2 regions of the Limnohabitans sp. INBF003 genome follow, and region 1 is predicted to be linked to the other one. Evidence: predicted binding sites of a transcription regulator. Region 1 holds the regulator's gene; the other holds the start of a gene.
What was found. Region 1 encodes sigma-54, which starts transcription at its own class of promoters, with help from an activator protein. Its sites were predicted from a motif close to TGGCANGNAANCTGCTTT; they were not measured.
Positions count from the first base shown of each region.

Region 1 (5,161 bases):
TCGCGGTGGTGGCTTTGGTCGGCGGCACGGGAACTTGCACGGGCATCCGAAAGGGCACCAGGTTGGAAGTTGTCACGCCCGCGCCCGGCCACACCCGCTGCGGCGATCCGCTCGCCATAAGGTGGGTTGAGCAGCATGATGCCGGGTGTTTCGCAAGGCGGCATGCGTTGCAACGCGTCGCCACCCCGGAACTCGATCACGCCCGACACCCCTGCGCGCTCGGCATTGCGCTCGGCAAAGTCAACCATGCGGAAGGCCACGTCGCTGCCAAAGATGGGCGCGGTGGGTTCGTGCTCCAGATCGCGGGCTTCTTCGATCAGGCCTTGCCACACGTGGTTCTGGAAGGGCAATAGCTTTTCAAAACCAAAGCGCCGCTGCAAACCGGGGGCAATGCCGCAGGCGATTTGAGCCGCTTCGATCGGGATGGTGCCGCTGCCGCAGCAGGGGTCATACAAAGGCACGGTGGCGTCCCAGCCACTGGCCGCGATCATGGCGGCGGCCAGGGTTTCCTTCAAAGGCGCGTCGCCCTTGTCGGTGCGCCAGCCGCGCTTGAACAGCGGCTCACCCGAGGTGTCGATGTAGAGCGTGAGGGTTTCGGGCGTGACGTGGGCATAAATGCGCACATCGGGCCAGGTGGTGTCCACGCTGGGGCGCTCGCCGCGTTTGGCGCGAAAACGGTCGGCCACCGCGTCTTTTATTTTGAGGGCCGCAAAGTTCAGGCTGGTCAGCGGGCTGTGTTGCGCCGTGATGTCGATTTTGAAGGTTTGTTTGGGTGTGAACCAGATTTCCCAGGCCACTTCGCTGGCGGCGTTGTACAGGTCGTTTTCGTTGCGGTAGTCGGTCACCGACAGCTGCACCAGCACGCGCTGGGTCAGGCGGCTGTGCAGGTTGATGCGCATGGCGTCGCGCCAGGAGGCGCGGGCCATCACGCCGCCGCGTCCGGTCATCAGGTCATGGCCGGTCAGCCCCGTGATGGCGTGGACCTCGTCGGCCAAAAAGCCCTCGACGCCAGCGGCGCAAGGCATGAACAGGTTCAATGAATTCACTCGAATACTCTCAAAGGGTTTTGCGCAGGTTCGCAGGCGCGATCTTCAGGGCTTCGCGGTATTTGGCCACCGTGCGCCGGGCGCAGTCGATGCCTTGCTCTTTCAGCATTTCGGAAATCTGGTTGTCAGACAGGGGTTTGGCCGGTTTTTCGGCCGCCACAAACTGCTTGATCAGCGCGCGCACGGCGGTGCTCGATGCCGCGCTGCCGCTGTCGGTGCCCAGGCCCGAGCCAAAGAAATACTTCAGCTCAAACGTGCCTTGCGGCGTGGACATGTATTTGGCCGTGGTCACACGGCTGATGGTGGACTCGTGCATGCCCAACTCGTCAGCGATTTCGCGCAGCACCAGCGGGCGCATGGCCAGCTCGCCGTGCGTCAAAAAGTTCTTTTGCCGCTCGACGATGGCGGTGGACACACGCAGGATCGTGTCAAAGCGCTGCTGGATGTTCTTGATGAACCAGCGGGCTTCTTGCAGGCGTTGTTGCAAGCCCGCGTGTGACGAGCCTTTGCTGCCACGCAGCGCGTTGGCATAGATGTCGTGCACGCGCAGCTTGGGCATCACGTCGGGGTTGAGCTGGATGCGGAATTTGGGCGTGGCCGTCTTGCTGGTGTTCACCACCAGCACGTCGGGAATGACGATGTTTTGTTCGGCCTGCGCAAACGGGCGGCCGGGTTTGGGCTCCAGCCGGGCAATGAACGGGATGGCGGCTTTGACCATGGCTTCGCTCAGGCCGCAGGCCACGGCCAGGCGCTTGAAGTCGCGTTTGGCCAGCATTTCCAGCGGCTGGGCACACACGGCCAGTGCGGCCTGGGTGACTTCGTCGTCGGGTGCGTCTTTGAGCAAGGCCTTGATCTGGATGCGCATGCACTCGGCCAAGTCGCGGGCACCCACGCCCACCGGTTCGAGCGATTGCAGCAAACCCAGCGCCACGGTGAAGCGGTGCACCAGTTCGTCCAGTTGTTCGTAGTCCTCGCTGCCTGCCAGACTGGCGGCCAGCTCGGGCAGGGTGTCGGTCAGGTAGCCATCGTCGTTGAGCGACTCGATCAGAAAGCGCAGGGCCGCGCGGTCAATCTCGGACAGGCGCAGCGACAAGGCCTGGCGGTGCAAAAAGTCGGTGAGCGAGCCGCTGCTGCGGGCCAGGTCGATGGCGTCGGCGGTTTCTTCGCCGTTGTTCTGGCGTGGTCCGGCGTCGCCGCCCCATTCGCTGTCGTCGGGGCGCATGTCCACGCTGCCGTCGCCGTCCCAGCTTTCGGCCACATCGGTCACGGCTTCGTCACGGGTTTCGCTGGCGCTGTCATCGCTGCTGCTGGCCGTGCTGGCTGTTTCACTGACGCGGTCGCCCAGACTCACTCGGGTGTCGGTCTGGTCCAGGCCAAAAGCCTCCATGGGGGCTTCTTCTTCGCTGCGCTCCAAAAACGGGTTGTCGTCCAGCATCTGGTCGACCTCTTGTGACAACTCCAGCGTGGACAGTTGCAGCAGGCGGATCGATTGTTGCAACTGGGGCGTCAGCGCCAGGTGCTGGGACATGCGAAGCGACAGACCGGGTTTCATGGCTGTGCTTTCAGGTAGTGTGCGGACGGTATGCGGTTCATCACATTCGGAAGTGTTCGCCCAGGTACACCCGGCGCACCTCGGTGTTGGACACGATCTCTTCGGGGGTGCCAGCCGCCAGCACGCGGCCTTCGCTGATGATGTAGGCGTGGTCGCAAATGCCCAAGGTCTCGCGCACGTTGTGGTCGGTGATGAGCACACCAATGCCACGTTGCTTGAGGAAGGCAATGATGCGCTGGATTTCGATGACGGCGATCGGGTCGATGCCGGCAAAGGGTTCGTCCAGCAAGATGAAGCGCGGGTCGGTGGCCAAGGCGCGTGCAATCTCGACCCGGCGTCGTTCGCCGCCAGACAAGGCCACGGCGGGCGAGTCGCGCAGATGGTCCACCCGCAGGTCGGCCAGCAGTTCACTCAGGCGTTTTTCAATGTCGGCCTGCGGCAGTGCCTGGCCTTGTGCATCGGTTTGCAGCTCCAGAATGGCACGCACGTTGTCGGCCACGCTCAACTTGCGAAAGATGGAGGCTTCTTGCGGCAGATAAGACAAACCCATGCGTGAGCGCTTGTGGATGGGCATGCGCGTCACGTCTTCGCCGTCGATCAGTATCTGGCCGCCATCACCGCGGACCAAGCCCACGATCATGTAAAACGAGGTGGTTTTGCCAGCGCCGTTGGGGCCCAGCAGACCGACCACTTCGCCCTTGCCTACCTGCACGGAGACATCGTGCACCACCTTGCGGCTGCCATAGGCCTTTTTCAGGTGGTGTGCTTCCAGTCGACTGGTCACCAGTGGCTCGCTCATGGTTTTTGACTTTCGCCTGCACTCGGGCTGGTCCGCAGTGCGGGGGCTGCCGAAGTCGGTGCCGTTGTGGGGGGCGACGGCGTGACCGTTTTCCGGGGGGTCAGCACAGCGCGCACACGTTGGTCGCGCGGGTCTGTGGCTTTGGCACCTTTGGGGGGGGCATCAACGGTCATCACTTCGGTGGTGTTGTTGAAGACGATTTTTTCGCCATTGATTTGGTCGGCCAATTCCGTGCCGCGCAAAATCCGGACCTCTGCCCGCTGGATCAGTGTCACCACATCGGCCTGGCTGTCGTAAATGGCCATTTCGCCTTCGCCTTCGGTGAACTCGTCGACCCCTTCGCGTTTCTGGCGAAAGAACACCCGTTCTTTGGGCGCCGCCCAGACGTGAGCCACTTGTTGGCCTTGTTTGTCTTGTTGCACTTCCATGCGCGCACCGCGCAGCACCATGGTGCCCTTGAAAGCGACCACGTTGCCGATGAAATGGGTGAGCAGCTTGTTTTCGTCGTGGCGCATCGCATCCGCCTCAATGAGCATGGGCTTGTCTCGGTCGGCTTTTTCGGCCCAGGCAGGCGTGCAAAACAAGCTCAGCGCTGCGGCGAGGAGGCTGATGGTTCGGAGAATTGTCATTGGGGGCATGAATCTTGCTGATGACGAATTTTGATTGTAGAGGCAAGAGCGAGCAGATCGCTCTTGCTGCGTGTGCCAAGGCATAAAAAAAGCCCGCTCAGGTGACTCACCCGCGGGCTTGGGTTGGGCCTGCTGGCGCAGGCTCAGTTTTTCTTCTTGGCTGCTTTGGCGGTGCTTTGGGCAGGGCGCGACTGGGCGATCAGGGCTTCTGCCACTTTCAGCGCTTGCTCCATGCTGCCAGCCAGTGTGCCGTCCACGTAATAGCGGCCGGCCACCCCCAAGGAGGGCACGCCTTCGACTTTGAAGTCGTTTTGCAATTGGACCGCACGCTTGAGTTTGCTGGCCAGGCCAAACGATTTGTAGATCTCGTTGAACTTGACTTTGTCCAAGGGCTGCTTGTCTGCCCAGGCCAGCACGCTGGCATCGGTGTTGAGTGGCAGCTTTTCAATATGGACCGCAGCAAACACCTTGGCATGCAGGGTGTCGAGCAAATTCATGGCTTCGAGCGTGAAAAACAGGCGCTGCTGCGGCGCAAAGTCGTCGCGGAAAGACACTGGGATGCGGCGCACCACCACATCCTTGGGCGCATTTTTGACCCATTGGGCAAAGGTGGGCTCAAACGCATTGCAGTGGGGGCAGCTGTACCAAAAGAACTCGATGACTTCGACTTTGCCTGTGCCCGCTTCGGTGGCCACAGGACGGTCCAGCGTCAAGAAGTCTTTGCCGGACTTGAACACAACAGCTTGGGCCCAGGCGGCAGAGGTGCTGAGCCACGCGGAGGCAGTCACCAAGGCGGTAGAGAAGAAACGGCGTTTCATGGGGTGCTCCAGATCATGAAGGGTGGGTTCAGCGCTGAACACGCACCAAGGTGTTTTCAATGCCGCTGCCCTCCAGGCGGGTGCGAATCTTTTCAGCGGCGGCTTTGTCTGCAAAGGGGCCCAAGCGTACACGGAAGATGGTGCGGCCGGCTTGATCTCGCTCAGAGACCTTGGCATCCAGGCCCATCATGGCCAGCTTGGCTTTTTGGGCATCGGCGTCGTTGCTGGTCCGGTAAGCGCCGACCTGGATGACGTAGTCAAACGGATCGGCACTGGCGCTGGGGGCGGCAGGGGTTGAGAGCCCCGACTTGGATTTG
Region 1 covers NZ_AP029222.1:186,412-191,572, forward strand. Annotated here, with positions in the region: gene ACZ5VE_RS00895 (THUMP domain-containing class I SAM-dependent RNA methyltransferase) at 1-1,046, opposite strand, end outside; gene ACZ5VE_RS00900 (RNA polymerase factor sigma-54) at 1,057-2,598, opposite strand; gene lptB (LPS export ABC transporter ATP-binding protein) at 2,639-3,397, opposite strand; gene lptA (lipopolysaccharide transport periplasmic protein LptA) at 3,394-4,026, opposite strand; gene ACZ5VE_RS00915 (thiol:disulfide interchange protein DsbA/DsbL) at 4,170-4,844, opposite strand; gene ACZ5VE_RS00920 (SPOR domain-containing protein) at 4,873-5,161, opposite strand, start outside.

Region 2 (5,161 bases), 1.5 Mb from region 1:
CAGTTGCCGGTGATGACCGCTTGTGCGCCACTGGCCTTGATCTTGGCGGCATAGGGCAAAAAGTCTTTGACGCGGCCCATGGGGTGCAACTCGTCGCCCACCACCTTCACGTCCGGGCGCTGGTCGGCCAGTTGGCGTTTGGCCTCGCGCAGCACCGCTTGGCCAAAGCTGTAGTCCTGCCCGATCAGGTAAACCGACTGAACCTTCTTGTCTTCACGCAGGACCTGCATCAGCGCTGTCATGCGCATGTCGGCGTGGGCATCAAAACGGAAATGCCAGAAGCTGCATTTGTCGTTGGTCAGCGCCGGATCAACCGCCGAATAGTTGAGGAACAGCACCCGCTTGGCCGGTTCGCGCTCATTGTGTTTGTTGATCGCGTCAATCAGCGCCGCCGCATTGGCCGACGAATTGCCTTGCAGCACCACCTGGGCACCATCGTCAATGGCCGATTTCAAGGCCGACAGGGCTTCTTCGTTCTGGCCCTTGCTGTCGTAACGCTCCAGCACCATCGGGCGCTGGCCTTGCGCGGTCTTGACGCCACCCCGAGCATTGACCCGCTCCACCGCCCAGGCGATGTTGCGCACCACCGCCTCACCCGTGTTGCCAAACGGGCCACTCAGCCCCTCGATCAAAGCCAGTTTGATGGGGGCTGGCGACTGCGCCCACGCAGGCGACAACAGCAGGGTTACAGCCAGCGACACGACGGCACGACGAGAAATGAAGGGCAAACGCATATCAAAAATAGAACCCGCGCAAAGGCAGGTTGAAGCTGAGAAGGGGCGCAGTGTAACTGCCCTGCAGGACACGCACGATGGCCGCTGAGCTGAATGGTTTTTGTGGGAGACCGCCCCTGCGGCCGAATGTCTGCTGGCCGGGCGCTTTTGAATGGGTGTTGTGGTTTGCACACCTTCGCGAGCAGGGGCTCGCTCCAACAGAATCAGGCCATGATCATGGGCGAATGGGCCAATTTTGTGGGAGGCCGCCCCTGCGGCCGAATGCCTGATGGGCCCACAACAAGTGCTTTAACCACCATTCGCGAGCAGGGGCTCGCTCCCACAGGGGAAGCACACAACAGCGGCTCAAGCCAGCTCGTGCAGGGGCCAGCGGGGTTTCACGTCAAAACTGTAACGCGCCTCGGCGGCTTGCGCGCCAGCTTGCAAGCGCATGGCTGCCGCCATGGCGATCATGGCGCCGTTGTCGGTACACAAATGCAGCTCGGGGTAATGCACACGCACCCGGGCTTTGGCGCAAGCGGCGTTGAGCTGCGTGCGCAGCTCGCGGTTGGCCCCCACGCCCCCGGCCACCACCAGGCGCTTCATGCCGGTGGCTTTCAGCGCATTCATGGATTTTTTGACCAACACTTCCACAATCGCCGCCTGGGTCGAGGCAGCCAGGTCGGCACGTTCGGGTGCGCCCTCGGTGTGGGCGGCAGGGCCAATTTTCTGGCTCTGCGTGAGCACGGCCGTCTTGAGGCCCGCGAACGAAAAATCAAAGTCGCCACTGTGCAGCAAAGGGCGCGGCAACTTGTAGGCGGCCGGGTTGCCCTGCTCGGCCAGACGCGACAGGCCCGGGCCACCGGGATACGGCAAGCCCATGAGCTTGGCCGACTTGTCAAAGGCTTCGCCTGCGGCGTCGTCAATGGTTTCGCCCAGCAACTCGTAGCGGCCCACGCCGTCCACCCGCATCAATTGCGTGTGACCGCCCGACACCAGCAAGGCAATGAACGGAAACTCGGGCGGATCGGCGCTCAAAAACGGTGAGAGCAAATGCCCTTCGAGGTGGTGCACACCCAGCACCGGCTTGCCAAGCGCCGCCGCCAGCGCACAGGCCACGCCCGAGCCCACCAGCAAGGCCCCGGCCAGGCCCGGCCCCCGGGTGTAGGCCACCACATCGACATCGGCCAAAGCGGTCCCGGCCTCGGCCAAAACCTGGCGCGTGAGCGGCAGCACCCGGCGGATGTGGTCGCGGCTGGCCAGCTCGGGCACCACACCGCCATAGGCCTGGTGCATTTCAATCTGGCTGTAGAGCGCATGCGACAACAGGCGCGGCAGTGCATCGCCGTTGGTTTCCACCAGGGCCACACCGGTCTCGTCGCAAGAAGATTCGATACCCAAAATTCGCATAACAGGTAGTTTAAGCGGGGCATGGGTGATGGCATGAGGCTTGGCCATAATCCTTTGCAGGAACGCCCTACCATTTCAAAGCCCACTCATGACCACACTCCGACTGATTTCCTCCATGGCCACCAAGCCGCTGCTGGCCGATCTGGTGGCGCTTTACCAAGCGCAGACCCCTGGCGTTCACATTCAGGTCGAGTCGGTCGGCGGCGTCGATGCCGCCAAACGCGTGCAGGCGGGCGAAGCCTTTGACGGCGTGGTGCTGGCGAGCGACGCCATCGACAAATTGGTCGCCAGCGACCATTTGCTGGCGGGCAGCCGCGCCGATCTGGTGCGCTCGGGCGTGGCGGTGGCTGTGCCTGCGGGGCAGCCCGTGCCCGACATCTCGACCGAAGCCGCGCTCAAAGCCGCCATCCTGGCCGCGCCCACGCTGGGCTATTCGACCGGCCCGAGCGGCGTGCAACTGGCCAAGAAGTTCGAGGCCTGGGGCATCGCCGAAACCATCGCGCCGCGCATCGTGCAGGCCAAGCCGGGCGTGCCCGTGGGCTCGCTAGTGGCCCTGGGGGAAGTGGCGCTGGGCTTTCAGCAACTGAGCGAAATGCTGGGCGTGCAGGGCATCACCATCGTGGGCGGCTTGCCACCCGAGGTGGAGATCATCACCACCTTCTCCGGCTCGGTGGCCGCAACCTGCCTCCAACAGGACGCCATGCGTGCGCTGCTGGCCTTCTGGCAGTCCCCTGCGTGCGATGCGCTCAAGCGCCAGCACGGCATGGCTCCGGCCTGAATTAGGTACTTCGGCGCGGTTCTTGCATGACACAAGTCATGCAGGAAGCCTTGAGAATCGTTGTTATCATTTCAGACCCCACCTTAGTGGCCGAGGGGGATGAACAGGCGCAGGCCATTGAAGAGCGCTCGCGCCTCTTGCGCATTGGCCTGCTGGAAGCGGGCTACAACCTGGTGGCCACCCTGCCCGCCGATGTGTTTTTGACCGAGCGCCTGGCACAGTTGCAGGTCGACATGGTGATCGTGGACGCCGAGAGCGATGCCCGCGATGCGCTGGAGCATGTGGTCATGGCCACGCGCGATGCGCGCCACCCCATCGTGATGTTCACCAACGACAGCGACACCCGCCCCATGAACGAGGCCGTGGCCGCAGGCGTGACGGCCTACATCGTGGCCGGGCTGGCGCCTGAACGCATCCACCCGATCCTGACAGTGGCGATGGCCCGCTTCAAGCACGAACAAGCTTTGCTGGCCGAGCTGGACAACACCCGGAGCGAATTGCAGGATCGCAAGCTGATCGACCGGGCCAAAGGCCTGCTGATGCAGCGCCAGGACTTGAGCGAGCCAGAGGCCTATGCCCGTCTGCGCAAAGCCGCCATGAACAAGGGCGTGAAACTGGCCGACATCGCGCAGCAGATGATCGAGATGGCCGAGTTGCTGGGCTGACAACACGGCACCAGCCAAGTGCCATCGCACCACAAAGGTGCAAATCCAGGCACCAAACCCGAGTAATTCACGACACGTCCCCAGGAAAACCCTGGCACGCGGCTTGCAATACACGTACCAAGACCAACGAAGATCAAACGTGAGATCACCCAAAGGCGGGTGAACCCACACCGGACAAAGGCGTCCCCATGCGTTCGCGCCTTGCACTGCAGGCGCGGATGACATGAGGATGCCTTTTTTGTTTTTTCATCCCGCAAGGAGCATCGCCATGACCGACCTTCTCAAAAACAGTCTGACCCGCCGCAACGTGTTGCAAGCCGCCGCCGTGGGTGCTGCCGGCATTTCGCCCGCGCTGCGTTCCATGGTCTATGCCGCAGGCTCGGACGCCCCCGAGAAAAAGGAAGTCAAGATCGGCTTCATCCCGCTGACCGATTGCGCGAGCGTCGTCATGGCCTCTGTGCTGGGCCTGGATGTTAAGCACGGCGTGAAGTTCGTGCTGAGCAAGGAAGCGAGCTGGGCCGGTGTGCGCGACAAGCTGGTCAACGGCGAGTTGGACTTTGCCCATGTGCTCTACGGCCTGGTCTATGGCGTGCACCTGGGGCTGTCAGGTCCCAAAAAAGACATGGCAGTGTTGATGACGCTCAACCACAACGGTCAGGCGATCACCCTGTCCAAAAAGCTGGCCGAAAAAATGCCGTCAAATTCTGGCGCCGTCGATGGCGCAGGTCTGGCCAAACTCATGGCCAGCGACAAGCGCGAATACACCTTTGCGCAGACTTTCCCCACCGGCACCCACGCCATGTGGCTGTACTACTGGTTAGCGACCTACGGCATCAACCCGATGAAAGATGCCAAAGTCATCACCGTGCCGCCACCGCAAATGGTCGCCAACATGCGTGTGGGCAATATGGATGGGTTCTGCGTGGGCGAGCCCTGGAACCACCGCGCCATCATGGACGGCATCGGGGTGACAGCCGCTACCACCCAGGACATCTGGAAAGACCATCCTGAAAAAGTACTGGGCACCACGGCCGAGTTCACCAAGAAGTACCCCAACACCGCCCGCGCCGTGACGGCCGCCATCATCGAAGCCGGTCAGTGGATCGACGCCAGCTTGCAAAACAAACTCAAGATGGCCGAGACCGTGGCCGACAAATCGTATGTGAACACGGGTGTGGATGCGATCAACCAGCGCATCCTGGGCCGTTACCAAAATGGCATGGGCAAGACCTGGGACGACCCCAACCACATGAAGTTCTACAACGACGGTACGGTGAACTTCCCCTACCTGTCGGACGGCATGTGGTTCATGACGCAGCACAAACGTTGGGGCTTGCTCAAGGACCACCCTGACTACCTGGGCGTGGCCAAGCAAATCAACCAGATCGCGCTCTACAAAGATGCGGCCACCTCCGTCAAGGCCCCTGTACCCAAGAGCGAGATGCGCAGCCACAAAGGCATCGACGGTGTGGTCTGGGATGGCAAAGACCCCAAGAAATACGCCGACGGTTTCAAAGTCAAGGCGTGAAGGAGAACACCATGGTCAGCGCCGTTTTCCATTCACCCACCGGGGGCAAAACGGCCCCTGTGAAGCT
Region 2 covers NZ_AP029222.1:2,083,944-2,089,104, forward strand. Annotated here, with positions in the region: gene ACZ5VE_RS09415 (branched-chain amino acid ABC transporter substrate-binding protein) at 1-734, opposite strand, end outside; gene tsaD (tRNA (adenosine(37)-N6)-threonylcarbamoyltransferase complex transferase subunit TsaD) at 1,080-2,123, opposite strand; gene ACZ5VE_RS09425 (substrate-binding domain-containing protein) at 2,212-2,901, shown strand; gene ACZ5VE_RS09430 (ANTAR domain-containing response regulator) at 2,940-3,566, shown strand; gene ACZ5VE_RS09435 (CmpA/NrtA family ABC transporter substrate-binding protein) at 3,835-5,094, shown strand; gene ntrB (nitrate ABC transporter permease) at 5,106-5,161, shown strand, end outside.
Region 2: a site for sigma-54 is predicted at 3,659-3,676, ahead of ACZ5VE_RS09435 (CmpA/NrtA family ABC transporter substrate-binding protein). Genes of this name have one in related genera too.